Regions from separate parts of the Rhizobium sp. YAF28 genome, predicted to be linked through region 1. Evidence: predicted binding sites of a transcription regulator. Region 1 holds the regulator's gene; each other region holds the start of a gene.
What was found. The regulator LexA, encoded in region 1, represses DNA repair genes until DNA is damaged. The targets are predictions, from matches to a motif close to TGTTCNNNNTGTGTTCNG.
Positions count from the first base shown of each region.

Region 2: parE (DNA topoisomerase IV subunit B) is a predicted target of LexA. The motif match lies at 2,824-2,841, and genes of this name have one in related genera.
Region 3: AB4Z13_RS07475 (DUF5680 domain-containing protein) is a predicted target of LexA. The motif match lies at 2,856-2,873, and genes of this name have one in related genera.
Region 4: AB4Z13_RS09110 (helicase-related protein) is a predicted target of LexA. The motif match lies at 1,957-1,974, and genes of this name have one in related genera.

Region 1 covers NZ_JBFRCX010000006.1:124,205-129,842, forward strand. Annotated here, with positions in the region: partial or broken gene AB4Z13_RS15150 (methyl-accepting chemotaxis protein) at 1-715, shown strand, start outside; gene kdsA (3-deoxy-8-phosphooctulonate synthase) at 729-1,577, opposite strand; gene AB4Z13_RS15160 (VOC family protein) at 1,574-2,461, opposite strand; gene lexA (transcriptional repressor LexA) at 2,657-3,382, shown strand; gene AB4Z13_RS15170 (ComEC/Rec2 family competence protein) at 3,363-5,638, opposite strand, start outside.
Region 2 covers NZ_JBFRCX010000001.1:777,155-782,792, forward strand. Annotated here, with positions in the region: gene AB4Z13_RS04055 (esterase-like activity of phytase family protein) at 1-503, opposite strand, end outside; gene parE (DNA topoisomerase IV subunit B) at 749-2,818, opposite strand; gene AB4Z13_RS04065 (alpha/beta hydrolase) at 3,023-3,907, shown strand; gene tpiA (triose-phosphate isomerase) at 4,034-4,804, shown strand; gene secG (preprotein translocase subunit SecG) at 4,913-5,443, shown strand; gene AB4Z13_RS04080 (CTP synthase) at 5,587-5,638, shown strand, end outside.
Region 3 covers NZ_JBFRCX010000002.1:633,321-638,958, reverse strand. Annotated here, with positions in the region: gene dnaE (DNA polymerase III subunit alpha) at 1-2,620, opposite strand, end outside; gene AB4Z13_RS07475 (DUF5680 domain-containing protein) at 2,934-3,395, shown strand; gene AB4Z13_RS07470 (ABC transporter ATP-binding protein) at 3,399-4,082, opposite strand; gene AB4Z13_RS07465 (lipoprotein-releasing ABC transporter permease subunit) at 4,134-5,438, opposite strand; gene proS (proline--tRNA ligase) at 5,455-5,638, opposite strand, start outside.
Region 4 covers NZ_JBFRCX010000003.1:292,284-297,921, reverse strand. Annotated here, with positions in the region: gene AB4Z13_RS09135 (beta-ketoacyl-ACP reductase) at 1-306, shown strand, start outside; gene AB4Z13_RS09130 (hypothetical protein) at 309-434, opposite strand; gene AB4Z13_RS09125 (hypothetical protein) at 501-647, opposite strand; gene AB4Z13_RS09120 (YMGG-like glycine zipper-containing protein) at 841-1,095, opposite strand; gene AB4Z13_RS09115 (DUF3309 family protein) at 1,121-1,276, opposite strand; gene AB4Z13_RS09110 (helicase-related protein) at 2,136-5,267, shown strand; gene AB4Z13_RS09105 (RNA-binding S4 domain-containing protein) at 5,270-5,638, shown strand, end outside.

The DNA.
Region 1 (5,638 bases):
TCTGGCACAGCGTACCGAGAGTCAGGCTGCCTCACTCGAACAGGCGGCTTCGGCGCTGGATCAGATCACGGTTACGGTGAAAAACTCCTCGGAGCGGGCCCAGGAAGCCAATGCGATGATGTTGGCCACGAAGGAGAGTGCCGCGCATTCCGCCGAGATCGTTCGCGAAGCGGTTACCGCCATGGAGAAGATCGAGGAATCAGCGGTCAGGATCGGCGATATTATCAACGCCATCGATGAGATCGCCTTTCAGACCAATCTTTTGGCGCTCAACGCGGGCGTCGAGGCAGCACGCGCCGGAGACGCAGGGAAAGGCTTTGCCGTCGTAGCTCAGGAAGTCCGCGAGCTTGCCGGCCGCTCCGCCAATCTCGCCAAGGAGATCAAGCTTCTCGTCGAGACGTCGTCGCGGCAGGTCTCCGCGGGCGTGGCACTTGTCAACCGCACCGGCGAGGCACTCGGCGATATCGACCGCCAGGTGCTGCAGGTGACGGCGCTGACCGAAGCGATCGTGCGCTCGTCTTCAGAACAGTCGGTCGCGCTCGTCGAGGTCAACGCTGCCGTCAACCGTATGGATCAGGTGACACAGCAGAATGCGGCGATGGCCGAGGAGACAAACGCCGCCTGCCAGGAGCTCGGCAACGAGGCGTCCCATCTCGGGCGCATGCTCTCCCGCTTCGCACTGGAGGAAAGGCGCCCGTCCCGCGCGGCAGCCTGATGCTGCCTGCCGTTCAGGCGGCCTTGGCGATCGCGTCGAAGGCGAGAAGCTTCTCGAGAAGCCGCGGCATGTCCTTGAGATAGACCATGTTCGGCCCGTCGCAGGGCGCGTTATCCGGATCCTGATGGGTTTCGATAAAGATGCCGGCAACGCCGACGGCAACGGCTGCACGCGCCAGCGTTTCCACGAACTGCCGCTCTCCGCCGGAGGTTTCCCCCTGCCCGCCAGGCTGCTGGACTGAATGCGTGGCGTCGAAAATAACGGGGGCGCCGGTTGCTGCCATGATCGGCAGGGAACGCATGTCGGAGACCAGCGTATTGTAACCAAAGGAAGCGCCGCGCTCGCACAGCAAGATGTTCGGATTGCCGCTCTGGTTCAGCTTGCCGAGCACGTTCTTCATATCCCAAGGCGCCAGGAACTGGCCCTTCTTGACGTTGATAACGCGGCCGGTCTTTGCCGCAGCCACCAGGAGATCCGTCTGACGAGACAGGAAGGCCGGTATCTGCAGGATGTCGACGACCTTGCCCACTTCGGCGCATTGTTCTTCAGTGTGGATGTCGGTCAGAACCGGAATGCCGAGTTCCTTCTTGAGATCGGCAAAAACCTCCAGGCCCTTTTCAAGGCCGACGCCGCGTTTGCTCGACAAGGAAGAGCGGTTCGCCTTGTCGAAAGACGTCTTATAGACGAGCCCGATACCGAGCTTGGCGCACAGTTCCTTCAACGTGCCGGCAACCATGAACGCATGGTCGCGGCTTTCCATTTCGCAAGCGCCGGCAATCAGCGACAGGCGCCCGGCATTGGAGAAAGTGACCTTGCCGGCGCCTTCGCCGACCGTCACCACGGAGTTGGTAGTAGAGCTCATGATGTTTCCTCGAAAGCGAAGAGCACGCCCTGGCCGGGCGCGGGCTTCACCAGAATACGGTTGCCCTTGCGTGTGTAGGTCACCCCGTTAGCAGCCAAATGCGCTTCTGTCACGGCCAGATCGCCAACCGCAAAGAGGATTGCCCGGCCGCCCAGGCCGCGATCGATATCCGGCGTCGCCAGATCGAAATAGGCCTCCAGCCCCTGCGGGGTCATCAGGCTGATCTTTGCGTTTCCGGTAAGCACCTCCAGCCCGAAACTCGTATCGCCAGCAGAAGCGGCTTTTGCCGCCGAGCGAACGAAGTCGCCGAAGGCTGTCGGCTCGGGGGCTGCGAGAGCGATCTCGGCAATGCCTGTCACGCCATTGGCGTGGGTCTCCAGCACGTTGCGGTCGGCAGGAAGCGGGTTGATGCGCTCGACAGCGAAGAGAAAGAAATCCGGTGCCCGGAGGTCGGCAGCGAAGGCGAGCCGGAAGCCGGCAATGCTCTCAGTGCCATCCGGCATTTTCACAGGGCGTTCGAACTGCAGCACAGAACCGGCACTGATGCTGCCCTCCACGAATCGAGCATGTTCGTGCTTTGCATCCGCGGTGGCGAAGGCGATGGCGGACAGTCCCTCGCTGCCGCAGCGGAAGCGGAAAGCCTGATCGCGAGCCGTGAAGACATTGCCCTCACGTGCCGTCACCTCGCTCTCCTCGACGCTCGCGACACCGAGCGGCTCGATATAGGTTTTGTCGGCAAAGAAAACACAGGCATTCTCCGTGCCGAAGGGATGGCGGGCATCGGGCGCGACGGTAAAGCCCAGCTTGCCCAGCCTTTCGCGGGCAAGGTCGATATCGGTAACCGGCAAAACGAGATGATCGATCGGAAGCGTGTCTTGGCTCATCGGTTCTTCTCCCAGCAGTGACAAGGAGATGTGCTTCAGCAGGTCTCGTGAAACAAGGCCAGACAGGCCTAAGGGCGATAAAAATCAAATTCTCGACAGATTGAACAGAAGTTTTACGAAAATTTAGCTACTTGCGGAACACATATGGAACATATAGTGTCCGTTCTGGATTTGTTTCAAGACTGGGGAGACGCCATGCTCACGCGCAAACAACAGGAACTCCTTCTTTTCATTCATGAAAGGATGAAGGAGTCAGGCGTTCCACCGTCTTTCGACGAGATGAAGGACGCACTGGATCTGGCCTCGAAATCCGGTATTCACCGGCTGATCACGGCGCTCGAAGAACGCGGCTTCATTCGCCGGCTTCCGAACCGGGCGCGCGCGCTCGAAGTCATCAAACTGCCGGAAGCCTACAGCCCGAGCCTGCAGCCTCGGCGCGGCTTTTCACCGAGCGTCATCGAGGGCAGCCTCGGCAAGCCCCAGCCCGTGGCGCCTCCTGCCTCGGCGAAGCCAGCACCCGCTGCCGATAACGGCAATGCGGTCTCCGTTCCCGTCATGGGCCGCATCGCCGCCGGTGTTCCGATCTCGGCAATCCAGAACAATACGCATGACATCACCGTTCCCGCCGATATGCTTGGCTCCGGTGAACATTATGCGCTGGAAGTTCGCGGCGACTCGATGATCGAAGCCGGCATCTTCGATGGCGACACGGTCATCATCCGCAATGGCAGCACAGCCAATCCGGGTGATATCGTCGTCGCGCTCGTCGATGACGAGGAAGCAACGCTCAAGCGTTTCCGCCGCAAGGGCGCATCGATTGCGCTCGAGGCAGCAAACCCTGCTTACGAGACCCGCATCTTTCCGCCGGATCGCGTCAAGGTCCAGGGCAAGCTCGTCGGCCTCATTCGCCGCTATCACTGACCGGTGACAGATTGGCGTCTGCGAATGTGTTACTGCGCCAATCATAGGCGCGGTGGCGCATCCAGGGTCGCCCCAATGTGTCGAATGCGGTTGCGACCTCAATTCCCTTATCGGTGAATCGAAGTTCGACAGAACCTGTCTTGCGCAGCGTCTCGCCGGTAAAGAGCAGCGCGCCGGAACGACAGCGGTCGAAGCGCAATCGGACAGGGGTCACCACAATATCAGCCGTATCGCAGGCTGGTCCGAGATAGGCAGCATTGTCGATGACGGTCAGTTTCTTTCCATTGACGAGCAAAGTGGTGCACCAGGCGCCCTTCAGGCAGGAGAAGCGTGACGGCGGGCTAATGGCGACTGCCTGTCTCATTGCCTCTCTGGCTTCATTCTGTTGGTCGGGTGACAGTTGCAGTCTTTGACCATCAGGCGCAGTGGGCGCCTTGGCAGCTTGAAGCATAACTGGCTTCTGATGCTCTTCGACGGCAAGGGCCCTCTGCCATTGTTCGAAGATGAAGGCGGGCGGCTTTTCACGGTTCGAAGCCATCGCCTCTCCATCGACTATAGCGACCAGGCTGCCATCTTCGGAGATAGCGATATCGGGCATCGCCTCCGATGGAAGAAGGACAACAGCGAGCGTCGAGACCGCGACAATTGCCGTTCCCATGTGCCGCAGCCGGGTTCTGAGCAGGGTCAGCAGCAGAAATCCGAAAACGGCGGTCGGGAAATACCAGCCGGGCAAGCGGCCTACATCTATGTTGCCGCCCCACCCCGCTACTGCCTTTGCGATGGTGATCACCAGATCAAGCCCGAAGCCTGCCACCGGCCATAGCCAGCCGTCCAGACCAAACGGCATCAGCAGCATTGCCAGCATCCCGGCCGGCATGACGATGAAGGTGATGACCGGCATGGCCGCGAGATTTGCCGGCAGGCCATAGGCAGTCAGCCGGTGGAAATGCTCGATCGAAAACAGCGCCGTCGAGAAACCACCGATCAGCGACGTCAGGAAAACGCCACCGAAGAAGCCACCAACCATGAAGAAGGGCTTCATGATCGGCAGCTTGGCAAAGGCATTCTCCCGCATCGGCCGCCCCTTCCAGAGGTCGTAGCCGGCGACCAGTGCAAGCGTTGCGGCAAAGGACATCTGGAAACTCGGCCCTAGCCCCTCCGATGGCGAGACCGCGAGGATCACGAGAGTGGATAGCGCCACGTTTCTGAGACTGATCGACGGCCGGTCGAAGAAGACCGCAACCAGCATAATCGCCATCATGATGAAGGCGCGTTCGGCGGAGACGGCAAAACCCGAGATCAGATAGTAGGCCGTCACCGCAGCAAGCGCACCGGCCGCCGCGATCTTCTTGGTTGGCCACGCCTGGGCAATGCCGGGAAAAAGACTGAGAATGACGCGCAGCCCGACAAAGAAGATGCCAGCGGAAAGCGCCATGTTGAGGCCGGAGATCGCGATGATATGCGCAAGGCCGGACTGCCGCAGCGCCTCCGTCGTTTCATCCGAGATCGCCCGTCTCTCGTCCGTGACGAGGGAGGCGGCAAAAGCCCCGGTGTCGCCGGGTAGTGTGGAGCGAATCCGATCGCCGATGCCGCTTCTCAGGCGGTAGAGCGACTCCAGAATTGCCTCACCGACCGAGTTCGATCGCTCCGGCTGTTCCGCAACCCTCTTGGGTACTCCATAGAAGAAGCCGTTGGCACCGATGCCGTCAAAATAGGCGCTGAAGGCAAAATCATTGAGGTGGGAGAGCGCCGGCCCCGCCGGAGGCGTGAGACGTGCCCTGCCCTCGATGACGTCGCCGAGTTCGAACGGCTGGGCGGCTCCGCGGACCAGCACGGAGATGCGTTCGGGCGGACGCTTGATCTCAGGAGCATCCGTACCGGTGACGTCAAGAATATAACGCCAGCGCCCTTGGCCATCGCCTTCTCGGCGTTCGATCCGGCCGGTCACCGTTGTCGTTACGGCTGAATCGAGGATCAGGGTCTTTGCCCGCCATGTTTCGATCTGCGCGGAGAGCATTCCACCGGCAAAAAGAAGTAGAGCAAGCAGCGTCGCCTGCAGTTTCGTCCGGGCATAACCGCAGAGCGCAACGGCAATAAGGAGAACAAGCAGGCAGAGACCGAGCGACACGGCCGGAAAGTCCGAGGCCGCCAGAAACCAGGTCGCGGCACCTGCACCAAGGAAGACCGGAGAGAAGAGGATGAGGCGACCGTGGCCGGCCTCTTCGGTGGCCATACGCATCGACGACCCGACGTATC
Region 2 (5,638 bases), on a different contig from region 1:
CGCACGAAAGCACCGTCAGGCGAGGTGACGCGGACGAAGGGGGCAATCAGCGCCTTGGCGTCACCCTCGCTGCCCCAGTAGATGCCGTCCTTGCTGAAGCGGATGGATTCCGGATCGACGGTGCGGATAGCGAAAGGCTGGCCGTTCTTGTCCTGAAAGGTAACGTGCTTGACGATGGTGACGCCTTTGAGGCCTTCGGCGCTGACATCGATATCCAGATCGTAGAAGCGGGCCGGGGCCTTTTCGGAGCGGTCGTCGCTGATGGCGATGTAATGGCCGGTCGCAGCATCGAAATCGAGGCCGGAAATGCCGCCGAATTCGACGCCGTTTTCCATCTGGCCGGTCGGGATGACGAATTCACCGAGATAGGAAAGGGAGATCGCTGCCGCGCAATCGCCGAACGGGCAGGCGGTCTCGACGGTCGCGCCAATATCGGTCGCGTAAACGGAAGCGGCGCTGGACAGAAGAACGAAAGCGGCAGTCGCAAGAAAACGCTTGGTCATGGCAAATATCCGGCAAAGGGTTGAAACAGAACGGCCGGCGCTGCGTGGACCTCGCTGGAGGACAGAGCGCCGGCCGTTCTATTGCGCCGGTAATTTGACGGACTCGTAACGGTTCTTCGTCAGTTCGATGAATTCGCCATGACTTAAAAGCGGGCCGCGATCTTTCAGATCCGCTTCACGCTTTTAAGCCTTTGTTTTCGCATGTCGTCGTCACAAAACCGCTACACACTTTTGCGCGACATGCGTTAAATATCCAGATCCTCTGCGAAGGCCGCACGCTCCTGGATGAAGCGGAAACGGGCTTCGGCCTTGGTCCCCATCAGGTCGTCGACAGCGTTACGCGTGCCCTCGAAATCCACTTCGTCGATCAGCACTCGCAGAAGCGTGCGCTTGGACGGATCCATCGTGGTTTCCTTGAGCTGGGCGGGCAGCATTTCGCCGAGACCTTTGAAGCGGCTGATCTCGATCTTGGCCTTGCCCTTGAATTCCGTCTCCATCAGCTCGGCACGATGTTCGTCGTCGCGGGCATAGGCGGATTTTGCCCCTTGCGTGATCTTATAGAGCGGCGGCACGGCGAGGAAGAGGTGCCCGCCGCGCACCAGCTCAGGCATCTCCTGATAGAAGAAGGTAATCAGCAGCGAGGCGATATGCGCACCGTCGACATCGGCATCGGTCATGACGATGATGCGTTCGTAGCGCAGATCCTCTTCGCGGTATTTCGAGCGCGTGCCGCAGCCGAGCGCTTGGACGAGATCGGATATCTGCTGGTTGGCCGAGAGCTTCTCGCGGCCGGCGCTGGCGACGTTGAGGATCTTGCCGCGTAGCGGCAGGATCGCCTGGTTGGCGCGGTTGCGCGCCTGCTTGGCGGAACCACCTGCCGAGTCACCCTCGACCAGGAAGAGTTCGGCGCCTTCGGCGGTGTTCTGCGAGCAGTCGGCGAGTTTGCCGGGCAGGCGCAGCTTGCGCACTGCTGTCTTGCGGTTGACTTCCTTCTCCTTGCGGCGGCGCAAGCGCTCTTCGGCGCGCTCGATCACCCAGTCGAGAAGCTTCTCGGCCTCGTTCGGATTGTCGGCGAGATAATGGTCGAAGGGGTCGCGCAGCGCATTTTCGACAAGGCGCTGGGCTTCGACGCTCGCGAGACGATCCTTGGTCTGGCCGACGAATTCCGGCTCGCGGATGAAGACCGAGAGCATGCCGACTGCCGAGATCATCACGTCATCGGTGGTGATCTGTGCGGCACGCTTGTTCTGCGTCAGCTCGGCATAGCTCTTCAGGCCCTTGGTCATCGCAATGCGAAGACCGGCCTCATGCGTGCCGCCTTCGGGCGTCGGGATGGTGTTGCAGTAGGAATGGACTTGCGGATCGCCGCCATACCAGGTGATCGCCCATTCCAGTGCACCGTGGCCGGCTACCTTCTCGGTCTTGCCGGCGAAGATCTCGCGGGTGACCGTGAATTCCTTGCCCATCGTTGCCTGCAGGTAATCCTTGAGGCCGCCGGGGAAGTGGAAGACGGCCTTGTCGGGCAGATCCGATCCCTCAGGCAGCACTCCCGGCTCGCAGCTCCAGCGGATCTCGACGCCGCCGAAGAGATAGGCCTTGGAGCGGGCCATGCGGAACACACGCGCCGCATCGAACTTCGCATGATCACCGAAAATCTGCGGGTCGGGATGAAAGCGAACCTTGGTGCCGCGACGGTTGTGCACATCGCCCAGCTCTTCGAGCCCGCCCTGCGGCACCCCGCGCGAGAAGCGCTGGCGATAGAGCTTGCGGTTACGGGCGACCTCGACTTCGAGATGATCCGACAGAGCGTTGACGACAGAGACGCCGACGCCGTGCAGACCGCCCGAGGTCTCATAGGCCTTGCCGTCGAATTTGCCGCCGGCATGCAGCTTGGTCATGATGACTTCGAGCGTCGATTTGCCGGGAACCTGCGGATGGTTCTCTACTGGAATGCCGCGGCCGTTGTCGGTGACCGTCAGATAGCCCTGGGTATCCAGATGGACATCGATGAAATCGGCATGGCCGGCCACCGCTTCGTCCATCGAGTTGTCGATGACTTCGGCGAAGAGGTGGTGCAGCGCCTTTTCGTCGGTGCCGCCGATATACATGCCGGGGCGCATGCGAACCGGTTCCAGACCTTCCAGAACGCGGATCGAGGATGCACCGTAATCATCGCCGTTCGACGTCGCCGGGGCGGGGCGAGGGGCTGCCGGTGCCGCTGCAGCGGGCCGTTCGGCTGGCGCGGCTGGCTTTGCAGCCTCCTCCTGCTTCTGTGACAGGGGCATTCCGGAAAAGAGGTCGTTGCTGTCTTCCATGGAACCGTTCAGATCTTATTCTCGTGAAGGGCCGCCGCTGGCCCACAATAGTCACAGTCCGCATCGCATTTGCGAATCAGGGGGATTCTGACAGAAAGCGCCCCGATACGCGACGCGCCCCGGATTTGCGGAGCTTTTCAAGATGTGATTTGCGTTGCTGGACGCCGAATGGCAAGTCGCGGCAGCTCTCTGGGAACCATCCGCATGCCGATGTCCACAAGTCATTGCACCATAATTACCGCAATTGCGGCCTTTTTCCTGTCCGCGGCCATCACGACCGCCACAGCCGATGCCCTGCCGCCCTACAAGGACGATCTGTTTTCAACGCAGAAAGTGCTGCAGACGGGCGATGACGGCGCCTTCGATGTGATCGATTACGACGAGATGCGCGACATCAACGGGCGCGACCAGATCCCGCAAAAGCGGGTGCAGCAGAAATATGTCTCGCTTGGCGTGAAGAAGCTGCAGGCAGATGAAACGCTGTCGCTCGACGGCATCAGGCTCGATGTCACCAGGGTGGGACCGACTCAGAATGCCGCCTTCACGGTCATTTTCATCCACGGTCGCGACGGCGACCGGCGGCTCGGCGCCAACGACTATTCCTTCGGCGGCAATTTCAACCGGCTGAAGAACCTTACGGCCGGCAATGGCGGCGTCTATTATTCGCCGACCGTCAGGACCTTCGACGCCAATGGCGTTGCAGCCATTGCCGGGCTGATCCGCTACGCGAGCGTGCAATCGCCCGGCCGGCCGGTCATTCTGAGCTGCGCCTCCATGGGCAGCCAGATCTGCTGGGGCATCACGCGCGATGCCGAAAGCGTCAAGCGGTTGAAGGGCATGCTGATCATGAGCGGGGTCTCTGATCCGGATTTTGCGAAGAGCCCGTTCTACAAAGCGAAGCTGCCGCTGTGGTTTGCCCATGGCAGCCGCGATCCTGTTTATGCGGCAACCGACCAGCAGGCGCTGTTCGAAAAGCTCGACAAGGCGAAGTACCCGACGCATTTCACGCTCTTCCAGAATGGCAACCACGGGACGCCGATCCGCATGATCGACTGGCGGAAAGTGCTGAACTGGATTCTGGCGTCCTGAACGGACGGATTTCACACCGCGCAGAGCTTTTAAACGATCATATTCCCCCAACGTTACGCGGGGCGCTTTCCTTTACCGCAAGCTTTTGCTAAGGCCGCCCGATATGCGGATTTTGGGAGGAGCAGCATGACACCTGACGTACGCCCGCTCGTGGCGGGGAACTGGAAGATGAACGGCACACGTGCCTCATTGGACCAGATCAAGGCGATTGCCCAAGGCGTCAGCTCCCCCTTGTCGGAAAAAGTCGAAGCCCTGATCTGCCCGCCGGCCACGCTGCTTTATGTGGCGACCGCGCTCGCCACCGACAGCCCGCTCGCGATCGGCGGCCAGGACTGCCATCAGGCGCAATCCGGGGCGCATACCGGCGACATTTCGGCCGAAATGATTGCCGATTGCTACGGCACCTATGTGATTGTCGGCCATTCGGAACGGCGCATTGACCATGCCGAGACCGATCATATGGTGCGGGCCAAGGCGCAGGCCGCCTATCTGGCTGATCTCACCGCAATCGTCTGCGTCGGCGAGACCGGCGACGAGCGTGACGCCTATCAGACGCTCGACATCCTCAAGCGCCAGCTTTCCGGCTCGCTGCCCGAGGAGGCGACGGCCGAAAATACTGTCATCGCTTATGAACCCGTCTGGGCGATCGGCACGGGACTGACGCCGACGGCAAAGGATGTGGAAATCGTCCATGCCTTCATCCGCGACGAACTCGTCCTGCGCTTCGGCGACGAGGGCAAGGGTATGCGCATTCTCTACGGCGGTTCGGTCAAGCCCGCAAATGCCCGCGAGCTGCTCGCCGTCGACAATGTCGATGGTGCGCTGATCGGCGGGGCGAGCTTGAAAGCCACGGACTTCCTCGCCATCTACGGCACATATGAAGCGCTGCTTGCCTGAGGCGATTGTATATTCCTGGCCGAAGGGCTTGGAATAGCTCAAGACCTCATGTAAAGAGCCGCCAGATTTTTACTTTATGTCCGTCCTCAGACGGGCAGGACTGGACCCATGCAGACCGTATTGATTGTCATCCATCTCATGATCGTGCTCGCGCTCGTTGGCGTCGTGCTCATCCAGCGCTCCGAAGGCGGCGGCCTCGGCATCGGCGGCGGATCGGGCTTCATGTCGGCCCGCGGCACGGCCAATGCGCTGACGCGCACGACGGCGATCCTGGCGACGCTGTTTTTCCTCACCTCGCTCGGCCTCGGTATCCTGACCCGTTACGAAAGCCGCCCGACCGATATTCTCAACCGCATTCCGGCAACGAGCGGGCAGGGCAACGGCATCCTCGATTCGCTCGGCGGCACCAATACGCCGGCTCCGTCACAGCCGGCTGACAATAGCGGCATTCCGAACGGCGGCGCTGCCGCTCCGGCACCGGCTGCCCCTGCAGCTTCGGCACCAGCAACCCCGGCTCCGGCTGCGAGCGCCCCTGCGGCGACTGCTCCGGCAGCTCCGACGACGACGGCTCCGGCTCAGCCTGAGGCACCGGCCGCGACTGCGCCGGCACAGCCTTCCGGCGTCCCCACGGGACAATAAGCCGGTCCTGAAAATAAACCGCCGGCAGGCCCTCGGGTCTGCCGGTTTTCTTTTGTTCAGATTCCTGCGCCATGCACCAAAAGTTCTGGAAAAGAATTTTTGGGCTGGTGGAATCGTTTTTGAAAAGGTATCCGGTGACTCCCATGGCGCGATACGTATTCATCACTGGCGGCGTGGTTTCTTCCCTCGGAAAAG
Region 3 (5,638 bases), on a different contig from region 1:
AGGGCTTATCGCCGCGCATTTCGACGATGTGATCGACAGCGGATTCGCCGACACCCTTGAGAGCCGCAAGCGCGTAATAGATACGGTTATCGCCGGTCTCGAACTGGCGGAAGGAGGTCTGGACGGAGGGCGCGATGACCTCGATGCCCAGGCGCTTGGCATCCTGGCGGAAGTCGTTGACCTTTTCGGTGTTCGACATATCGAGCGTCATCGACGCGGCCAGGAATTCGACCGGATAATGCGCCTTCATATAGGCCGTCTGATAGGAGACGATGGCGTAGGCGGCAGCGTGCGACTTGTTGAAGCCGTAGTTTGCGAACTTTGCGAGCAGTTCGAAGATGTTGTCGGCCTGCGGCTTCGACACGCCGTTCTGGACCGCGCCAACGACGAAGCGCTCGCGCTGCTGGTCCATTTCTGCCTTGATCTTCTTACCCATGGCGCGGCGCAGAAGATCGGCTTCGCCAAGCGAATAGCCCGACAGGACCTGGGCGATCTGCATCACCTGCTCCTGGTAGACGATAACGCCCTGCGTTTCCTTGAGCAGATGATCGATCATCGGATGGATCGATTCCAGCTCTTCATCGCCATGCTTGCGGGCATTGTAGGTCGGAATGTTTTCCATCGGACCCGGGCGATAGAGCGCGACCAGCGCGATGATGTCCTCAATGCAGTCTGGCTTCATGCCGATCAGTGCCTTGCGCATGCCGGCACTTTCAACCTGGAACACGCCGACCGTCTCGCCGCGCGAAAGCATCTCGTATGTTTTCTTGTCGTCGAGCGGGATCTTGGGAAGATCGACCTCAATGCCGCGCTTCCTGCAGAAGTCGACAGCGACCTTGAGCACGGTCAGCGTCTTCAGGCCGAGGAAGTCGAACTTGACTAGACCGGCCTGTTCCACCCACTTCATGTTGAACTGGGTGACCGGCATGTCGGAACGCGGATCGCGGTACATCGGCACGAGCTTCGACAGCGGGCGGTCGCCGATCACGATGCCGGCGGCATGGGTCGAGGCGTGGCGGTAGAGGCCTTCGATCTTCTGGGCGATATCCAGGAGGCGGGCAACCACCGGTTCCTTGGCTGCCTCTTCCTGCAGCTTCGGCTCTTCCTCGATCGCCTTGGAAAGCGGCGTCGGGTTTGCCGGGTTGTTCGGCACCAGCTTGCAGATCTTGTCGACCTGACCGTAGGGCATTTCCAGCACGCGGCCGACGTCGCGCAGCGCGGCGCGCGCCTGCAACGAACCGAAGGTGATGATCTGCGCCACCTGCTCGCGACCATATTTCTGCTGCACGTAGCGGATCACCTCTTCGCGGCGGTCCTGGCAGAAGTCGATATCGAAGTCGGGCATCGAGACGCGTTCCGGATTGAGGAAGCGTTCGAAGAGCAGCGAGAAACGCAGCGGATCGACGTCGGTGATCGTCAGTGCATAGGCGACGAGCGAACCCGCACCTGAACCGCGGCCGGGACCGACCGGAATATCATGCTGCTTGGCCCATTTGATGAAATCCGCAACGATCAGGAAGTAGCCGGGAAACTTCATGCGCTCGATGACGCTGAGCTCGAATTCCAGCCGTTCACGATAATCCTTCTCCTCGTAGCCGGCCGACATTCCAAGCTCGGCAAGGCGCATGTCCAGCCCCTCCTCCGCCTGGCGGCGAAGTTCGAGCGATTCTGCGCGCTCGGCCTCCTCGGGATCATCGGTCGCGCCGGTGAAGCGCGGCAGGATCGGCTTGCGGGTCTTCAGAATGAAGGAACAGCGCCTTGCGATCTCGACGGTATTATCCAGTGCCTCAGGCAGATCCGCGAAAAGCTTTTCCATCTCAGCACGGCTCTTCAGATAATGGTCCGGCGAGAGGCGGAAGCGGCTGTCGTCGGAAACGATCGCGTTGTGCGCCACCGCCATCAGCGCGTCATGCGCGTCGTAATCGTCTCGTGTTGGGAAGAAGGCCTCGTTGGTCGCCACCAGCGGCAGATCATGCTTGTAAGCAAGGCCGATGATCTTCTGTTCGTGCCGCTTGTCGTAGGTTCCGTGCCGCTGCAGCTCGACATAGAGCCGGTCACCGAAGAGGCGCTTCAGCGCCAGCAGCCGCGTCTCTGCCGCAGCAGCATGGCCGTCCTTAAGCGGCATGTCGACAGGGCCGGTCGAGGCACCGGTCAAAGCGATCAGCCCCTCGGTACCGATTTCCTCCAGCCAGGAGGAACGGATATGGACAGCCTGATTGCTCTCGCCGCCGAGATAAGCGCGGCTGACGAGATCGACCAGCCGCTCATAACCTGCGTCCGTAGCGGACAGAAGCACGATCGAAGGCAATTTGACCAGCGCCTGCTGACCGCCCCGCTTCTCGGTGTCGAGGCCATCTTCCATGTCGATCGACACCTGGCAGCCGATGATCGGCTGCAGACCGTCGTCCAGCGCCTTCTGGGAAAATTCCAGGGCGACGAAAAGATTGTTGGTATCGGTGATGGCGATTGCCGGCTGGCTGTCGCCCGATGCCTTGTAGAGGATCTTTTTGAGGGGCAGCGCGCCCTCGAGCAGCGAATAGGCGGAGTGGACCCTCAGATGGACGAAGCCCGGTTTCCCGCCGACGACTGCGCCAGCAGCACCTTTTTCCGCATCCGCCATGATCTGCCTTTCGAACCGCCTCACTGAAGAGTGCGCATTGTCGGCATTGTCGGCGATTCTGTCCAGAAAAAGTCCTGCTTCGGGACCGCATGGCTGCCATGCGATCCCCTGAATTCTTACATTGCCATGACGATCAGCGAGAAGCTGGTAATGAACATTGCGATGGAGGTGAATGCTGCGATATCACGGATCATGTCAGTCATTTGGCTCTCCTTTTGCTCTTATGTTTTTAATTTGTTCCATGTATGTTCTGTTGTCAACAGGTTTACCCCCCGCTTCTGCGGGACATGGTTAACATCGGAGCAGTGGGACGATGGACACGCAGGAACTCAACGGCTTCATTGTCGAAGCCAAATCGCAGACTTATGTTGCCGGCGCCAAGGCACAGCCTTCCTATCGGATCGGCGCCCATGACCTCGGCTACAAGCGCGGCATCTGGCGCTATCTCGACAGCTATTTCGGCGGCACGGATTTTGCCGGTCAGGAAGTGGTGTGGCTGGAGGAAAAGCCGGTGTGGGCGATGAACTATTTCGGGCGGATCATCGAGCCCGGGATCATCGACGGAACTGTCGCCGGCACGATCATTAGCGCCGCGCTGTCACAGCTCTACAAACAAGGCCGCTTCCTCGGCGGCATGGTCTTCGATCATTCGCTGGGGCGCTATGTCGATACGAGCGAAGGCGACTGCACGCATTTCCGTGGCCATGAATTCATCCTTGTCGATGGTCACAAGGCCTATGAGCTCGATTATCGCGGCGGGCTGATTATCCCCTGATAATCAGAAATCCACGACCTTGCCGTCGGAGATCGTCACGCGCCGGTCCATGCGCCGGGCGAGCTCGTGGTTGTGTGTGGCGATCAGCGCGGCAAGGCCGGACTGACGCACCAGAGCCTCGAGAGCGTCGAAGACATAGCTGGCGGTTTCCGGGTCGAGATTGCCGGTCGGCTCGTCGGCCAGAAGCAGGCTCGGTGCATTGGCAACGGCGCGAGCGATTGCCACGCGCTGCTGCTCGCCGCCGGAAAGCTCGCCCGGGCGATGCGTACCGCGGTGGCCGATGCGCATGTAATCCAGAAGCATCTTTGCCCGCTCGCTCGCTTCCTTCCATGAGAGACCGGCGATGAGCTGCGGCATCATGATGTTCTCCTGCGCCGAGAATTCCGGCAGCAGGTGATGGAACTGATAAACAAAGCCGATCTCACCGCGGCGGATGGCCGTGCGCTTGTCATCGGAAAGGCCATCACAGGGGCGACCGTTGACCATTACCTCGCCGCCGTCAGGATGCTCCAGCAGCCCTGCGACATGCAGCAGCGTCGACTTGCCGGTGCCTGACGGCGCCACCAGCGCCACCATCTCACCGCTCGACAGGGTGAAATCCGCACCCTTGAGGATGGTCAGCAGCGTTTCGCCCTGCCCGTAATGGCGCTCGACGCCCGAAAGCTTGAGAACGACGTTGCGTTTCATGAATGCGGCATTCCTTGGATTGGGCCGGGGATTTGACCTTGGATCACGGCCCTATTCGTAACGAAGGGCCTGGACGGGGTCGAGGCGGGAGGCGCGCCAGGCGGGGAAGATCGTCGCGATGAAGGAGAGCGTCAGCGCCATGATGACGACGGACACCGTTTCGCTCACATCCATTTCCGCCGGAAGCTGGCTCAGGAAGTAGAGCTGCGGATCGAAAAGCACCGTGCCAGAGACCCATGAGAAGAACTGGCGGATGGACTCGATGTTGATGCAGACGAGCACGCCGAGCAGCACGCCAGCGATCGTGCCGACAATGCCGATTGCAGCTCCCGTCATGAAGAAGATACGCATTATTGCGCCGGCGCTCGCGCCCATGGTGCGCAGGATCGCGATATCGCTGCCCTTGTCCTTCACCAGCATGATGAGGCCGGAGATGATGTTGAGCGCTGCGACGAGCACGATCAGCGTCAGGATCATGAACATGACGTTGCGCTCGACCTGCAGGGCGGAAAAGAAGGTCTGGTTGCGCTGACGCCAGTCGGTGATGGCTATCTGCCGACCGGCCGCCTCCTCCACCTTGGGCCTCAGATTGTCGATATCGTCGGGGTTATTGACGAAGAGTTCGATCGACTGCACCAGCCCGTCGGCATTGAAATAAAGCTGCGATTCCTCGAGCGGCATATAGATGATCGAGGAATCGTATTCCGACATGCCGATCTCGAAGAGACCGGAGATCTTGTAGGATTTGATGCGCGGATTGACGCCCATCGGCGTCACATCACCTTCCGGTGACGTCAACGTAATCAGGTCACCGACCCGCAGGCCGAGCTGGTCGGCCATGCGCGTGCCCATCAAAACGCTGTCGCCTGCAGCAAAGCCTACCATGTCGCCGGACTTGATATTGTCGGATACTGCCTTGAGCTTGGTCAGGTCTTCGGCGCGCGTGCCGCGCACCAGCGCACCGGTGCTGCCGCCCGTCCGCGAGGAAGCCAGCACCTGGCCCTCGACCAGCGGCAGCGCCATCTTGATACCGGGCACCGCCTCGAATTTCTTCACGAGGTCGGCATAGTCGGTGAAGGGACCATCGACCGGCTGGATGATCATGTGGCCGTTGATACCGAGGATGCGGGAGACGAGTTCCGTGCGGAACCCGTTCATAACAGCCATGACGATGATCAGCGTCGCAACGCCCAGCATGATGCCGACAAAGGAGAAGCCGGCAATCACCGAAATGAACGCTTCCTTGCGGCGGGCGCGCAGATAACGCCACGCCACCAGGCGTTCGAAGGTGGAAAATGGCTTGCCAGCCGGACCCAAGCCGGATTTGGAACTCCGGTCCAATGCTGCCTCTGCCATTTCGCCTCCGTCTTTCTTAAGCCACGAACCTGTTAATCGCCGCCTCGATGGTCATCGTCTCGCGGGCGCCAGTCTTGCGGTCCTTCACTTCCACTTCGCCATTCGCGACCGCGCGCGGACCGGCAATGATCTGGTACGGCACGCCGATCAGGTCGGCGGTCGCAAACTTGGTGCCGGCACGGTCGTCCGTGTCGTCATAG
Region 4 (5,638 bases), on a different contig from region 1:
CAGATGGGGCAGGTGAACTATTCTGCCGCCAAAGCCGGCGACCTCGGGTTTACCAAGGCGCTTGCCCAGGAAGGTGCGGTCAAGAACATTACCGTCAATGCCATCTGCCCCGGTTATATCGGGACGGAGATGGTGCTTGCGGTGCCGGAAAAGGTGCTGAATGAGAAGATCATTCCGCAAATCCCGGTCGGGCGCCTCGGCGAACCCGAGGAGATCGCGCGCTGCGTGACCTTCCTCGTTTCCGAGGATGCCGGTTTCATTACCGGTTCGACGTTGACGGCCAATGGCGGTCAGTTCTTCGTCTGAACCTATTTCTTCTGGCTGTGGGCGTAGTTGCTCGGGAAGCTGCCGGCACTGTCATAGGGGCCGGCAGATGCGCCATAGGCCGCGAGGGCAATGGTGATGAGGGCGGCGATTGCGATGATCTTGTTCATAGTCTTATCTCCCTGCAGACGGGCGCTCGTATAGTTGCCGTTACGCGGTTCGGTTCATTGATGGCGTCAGGCGTTGGGATGGCGCCGTCTATTGGCTTTGACGGGCACTTTCTGGACGGCGCGGTCCTGGCTGCGGAGGGCGGCGACTGCCGTCGTGAGGAAAGCCGAGGCGATCAGGACGGCGACGGCGGAATTCAGGAAAATCTGGGCCATGGTAGCGTTCCTTTTCTTTCACGGGCGACACAGGCTCTGCTCTTGTGATGTTGAAAGGAATATGCGCTTGGTCCCGGTGGCGCGGTAGATTTGACTTCAGCGACCGATCGTCAACGCGGCGTTGACGACAAAAGCGCGCAAGAAAAACGGGCGCCGAAGCGCCCGTTCAAAATTTCCGATGGGCCGATGCTGATTAGCGGCAACGCGCTTCGTAACGGCGGCCGTAACGGTCGCGATAGATGCAGTAGCCTTGACGTTCGACCGAATGGCCGATCAGTGCGCCTGTCAGACCGCCGGCGACTGCGCCGACTGCCGCGCCACCCCAGCTGTTGCTGACGGCGCCGCCGATGATGGCGCCCGTGCCCGCACCAATCGCCGTGCCCTGCTCCGTCGGGGTGCAGGAGGCGAGAGCGCCAATGAGAGCGCAGCTAAGAACAATCTTTTTCATGTCTAACTCCCCAGGTTACCGGCCTTTAAATTCGGCCCATCAGTACAAGAATGATAATGATGACGAGAACTAACCCCAAACCACCGGAAGGTCCATAGCCCCAGCCGCGGCTATAACCCCAATTCGGCAAGGCGCCGACCAATAACAGAATAAGGATAATAAGAAGTATCGTGCCAAGCATGGTTTTTGTCCTGCCTCATTCTCATTTCGACTGGACTAGAAACCCGCATCCGCGATTTTTGTTCCCGGCTAAACTCTCAGAATATCACGGCGGCGTTATCACCATTGCGACAGAAGCCGTATTTAGCCGGTTCCTTCGAAAGCAAGTCGGCGAAATGCTATCTAGTATTTTCCGGGTATGGTTAAAATTCTCTTTGAATACAATATGTTGCGGTGAACAAAGCAGGAAAATGAAGATGTCTCCGATTCGTCGGCGATTCGTTCCGGCTTTGATCAGCCATGACTTTCCTCAGCCTGTCGGCGCCAGCCTGCTTAAGGCTCCGTAAATTCGGCATGCAAAATATTAATGCGATCCGACCGCTCGGAACGGCTGCGGCAAACCCGGAACCCGTATGTTGGGATCGGTGGCGAAAGTGCCCACAAGATCTCGCCGTGAACGAAAGGGGAAAACCTCGAGATCGGCGATTCGTCTCCGATTCGTTCCGGCTTTGGTCGAAGCGTTAATTTCGGGCTTGACCTTTGCGCCTTTACGATGCGGAAAAAAGCGTTAATCGCGGTTGCCAGCATTTGTTCTCAGGCGAGTCTGCGGATTCAGCATCTAGTGTAAAAAAGCGATTCAAAATCAATACTTAGCCGTGAACAAAAGCTGAATCCGCCGGAGTCAGCGATTCGTCTCCGATTCGTTCTCAAGCTGTTCCGAATCTTAAATCAAGGACTTAGCGGGCTGTGACTTCCGTGCTCAATCCCAAGTCTATTTCAAATCTGCCCTTGCGTTTGAAGCTTCGGCTGTCCATGTGTTCTGTGCCTCATTCGCAGCTCCGACTTGACCCTGGGGCGTCACCGCCTCACTTGCATGGAATATGACCCTGACTTCGCAGCCGATGATACTGAGCGGGCGCGGCGTGACCGCGGTGCTCGGGCCGACCAATACCGGCAAGACCCATTATGCGATCGAACGCATGGTGGCGCATGGGACGGGTGTCATCGGCCTGCCGCTCCGCCTGCTGGCGCGCGAAGTCTACACGCGCGTGGTCGAAAAGGTCGGCGCCCACAACGTGGCGCTAGTGACCGGCGAAGAAAAGATCTCGCCGCCGAATGCGCGTTTCTCGGTCTGTACGGTCGAAGCGATGCCACGGGAAACCAAGGCAGCCTTCGTCGCCATCGATGAAGTGCAGCTCGCTGGAGATCTCGAGCGCGGCCATATCTTTACAGACCGCATCCTGCACCTGCGCGGGCGCGAGGAGACGCTTCTGCTAGGTGCTGCCACAATGCGGCCGATCCTGCAGCAGCTTCTGCCGGGGATTACGGTCACGGAGCGGCCGCGGCTTTCCCACCTTCTCTATGCCGGGCAGAAGAAGATCACCCGGCTGCCGCAGCGTTCGGCAATCGTCGCCTTCTCGGCGGACGAAGTTTATGCGATCGCGGAACTGATCCGGCGCCAGCGCGGCGGTGCGGCTGTCGTGCTCGGAGCGCTCAGCCCCCGCACCCGCAATGCGCAGGTCGCGCTCTATCAGGAGGGCGACGTCGAATATCTCGTCGCGACCGATGCGATCGGCATGGGTCTCAATCTCGATGTCGACCATGTGGCCTTCGCGCAGGACCGGAAGTTCGACGGGTATCAATTCCGCAACCTCAACCCCGGCGAACTCGGCCAGATCGCTGGCCGCGCCGGCCGTCATGTGCGTGACGGAACCTTTGGCGTAACCGGCCAGGTTTCACCCTTCGACGAGGAACTGGTGCAGCGCATCGAGGGCCATGAGTTCGACAATATCAAGGTTCTGCAGTGGCGTACCAAGGATCTCGATTTTTCCTCGATACAATCCCTGCGGGCAAGCCTTGAGACCGGCCCCCGCGTACCGGGTCTGACCCGGGCGCTGCCGGCCGTCGACCAGCAAGCGCTCGAACATTTGTCGCGCTATCCGGAAATTATTGATCTCGCTAGCACGCCGGCGCGGGTCGAAAAGCTCTGGGAGGCTTGCGCTCTGCCGGACTATCGGCGCATAACGCCTGCGCAACATGCCGATCTTATTTCTACCCTCTTTTCCGATCTAGTGCGCTATGGCACGGTGAACGAGCAGTTTCTAGCCGAACAGGTTCATCGTTCGGATCGGACGGATGGAGAAATTGACACGCTTTCGGCGCGAATCGCGCAGATAAGGACCTGGACCTATGTATCGAATCGGCCCGGCTGGCTTGCCGATCCGACACACTGGCAGGAAAAGACGCGGGAAATCGAAGATCGATTGTCCGATGCGTTACATGAAAGGTTGACGAAACGCTTTGTTGATCGCAGGACATCTGTGCTCATGAAGCGCCTGAGAGAGAATGCGATGCTGGAAGCTGAAATCAGTGTGAATGGCGATGTCTTTGTTGAAGGACATCATGTGGGGCAGTTGACCGGGTTCCGTTTCACGCCTGTTGGGGGAACGGACGGGCCGGATGCCAAGGCGGTTCAGGCTGCGTCGCAGAAGGCGCTTGCTCTCGAATTCGAAGCTCGTGCCGCACGCTTGCATGCCGCAGGCAATGCCGATCTGGCGATCGGATCGGATGGACTCGTCCGGTGGCTCGGCGATCCTGTCGGCCGCCTTTCGGGCAGCGATCATGTGATGCGTCCGCGTGTCATCCTGCTTGCCGACGAGCAGCTCACGGGCAATGCGCGCGACCATGTCGCCGCCCGTATCGAGCGCTTCGTCAATCATCATATCAGCACGGTGCTGAAGCCGCTCGACGACCTGTCGCGCGCCGAAGACCTGCAGGGCCTTGCCAAGGGGCTTGCCTTCCAGCTCGTCGAGAATCTCGGCGTGCTCTTCCGCCGCGACGTGACGGAAGAAGTGAAGTCTCTGGATCAGGATGCGCGCGCTTCCATGCGCCGATACGGCATTCGCTTCGGCGCTTATCATATCTTCGTGCCGGCGCTTCTGAAGCCGGCGCCGGCGGAGCTCATCACCCTGCTCTGGGCGCTGAAGAATGACGGTCTCGACAAGCCGGGCTACGGTGATCTCATTCCGGTGCTCGCCGCCGGCCGTACCTCTGTGGTCACCGATCCGAGCTTCGAGCGTATGTTCTACAAGCTCGCGGGCTTCCGTTTCCTCGGCAAGCGCGCCGTGCGCATCGACATCCTGGAGCGTCTTGCCGATCTCATCCGTCCGCTCCTGCAGTGGAAGCCGGGTCAAGGCACGCGTCCCGAAGGCGCCTATGACGGTCGCCGTTTCACGACGACGACGGCGATGCTATCCATTCTCGGCGCGACGCTCGAAGACATGGAAGAGATTCTCAAGGGTCTCGGCTACCGCGCCGATGCCGTGAAGGCCGAAGAGGCAGCCGCATTCCTCGCAACGCAGGATGCAGCATCCGTTCCGGCTTCAGCGGTGACTGAGGCCGCAGCAGAGGAAACGGCTGAAAAGGCCGACCACGATGACGCAGACGGCGCTTCGGAAGAAACGCCCGCTGTCGAAGCCGCACCTGTAGCTGAGGAAACGCCTGCAGTTGCCGAAGATTCGGCTGAGGCGGGCGAAGCTGCAGAGCCGAAGCCGGTTCTCCTGTGGCGCCTCGGTGGCCGCAACGAAAACCAGCGCCAAGCGCGCGGCCATGGCGACCGCCGCGGCGGACAGGGCCAAGGCCAGGGTCAGGACCGCGGTGAGCGCAACAATCGCCGTCAGGGCGGTGGCGAAGGTGGCGAGAGCCGGGACGGTAATCGCAACAACAACCGCAACCGGGATGGCGGCAATCGCGACGGTAACCGGGAAGGCGGCAATCGTGACGGCGGCAATCGTGATGGGGGCAGGCCTCAGCATGCGCGTAATGACCGCAACGAGCAGCGCGGCGACCGTCAGGACCGCAAGGATCGTGGCGATCGCAACGACCGCAACAACAATCGCGGCAATTCGCAGCCGCTGCGCTTCGAGGCCAAGCCGCCGCGCAAGGAGAAGCCGATCGATCCGGATTCGCCGTTTGCCAAGCTTGCAGCGCTCAAGGAGCAGATGAAGAAGTAGTCATGAGTGGAGAGACACAGCCAGGGAGCGGTTCGCGCCAGCGCATCGACAAATGGCTGTTCTTCGCACGCATGGTGAAATCGCGCTCGCTGGCGCAGAGCCATATCCAATCCGGTCACGTCAGCATCAATGGCGCACGCTGTGCACAGCCGAGCCAGATGGTCAAGGTGGGCGATCGCGTTGAGCTGAGGCTGGAGCGGCGGGATGTCATTCTCGTTGTCCGGCTGCCGGGCGAGCGGCGCGGACCCTATGAGGAGGCGAAGCTGCTCTATGAGGATCTGTCGCCGCCTCCGGATGTGGCAAAACGCCTCACGCCCTATGAGCAAGCTATTCGGGCCACCGGCTCCGGAAGACCGACGAAAAAGGAACGG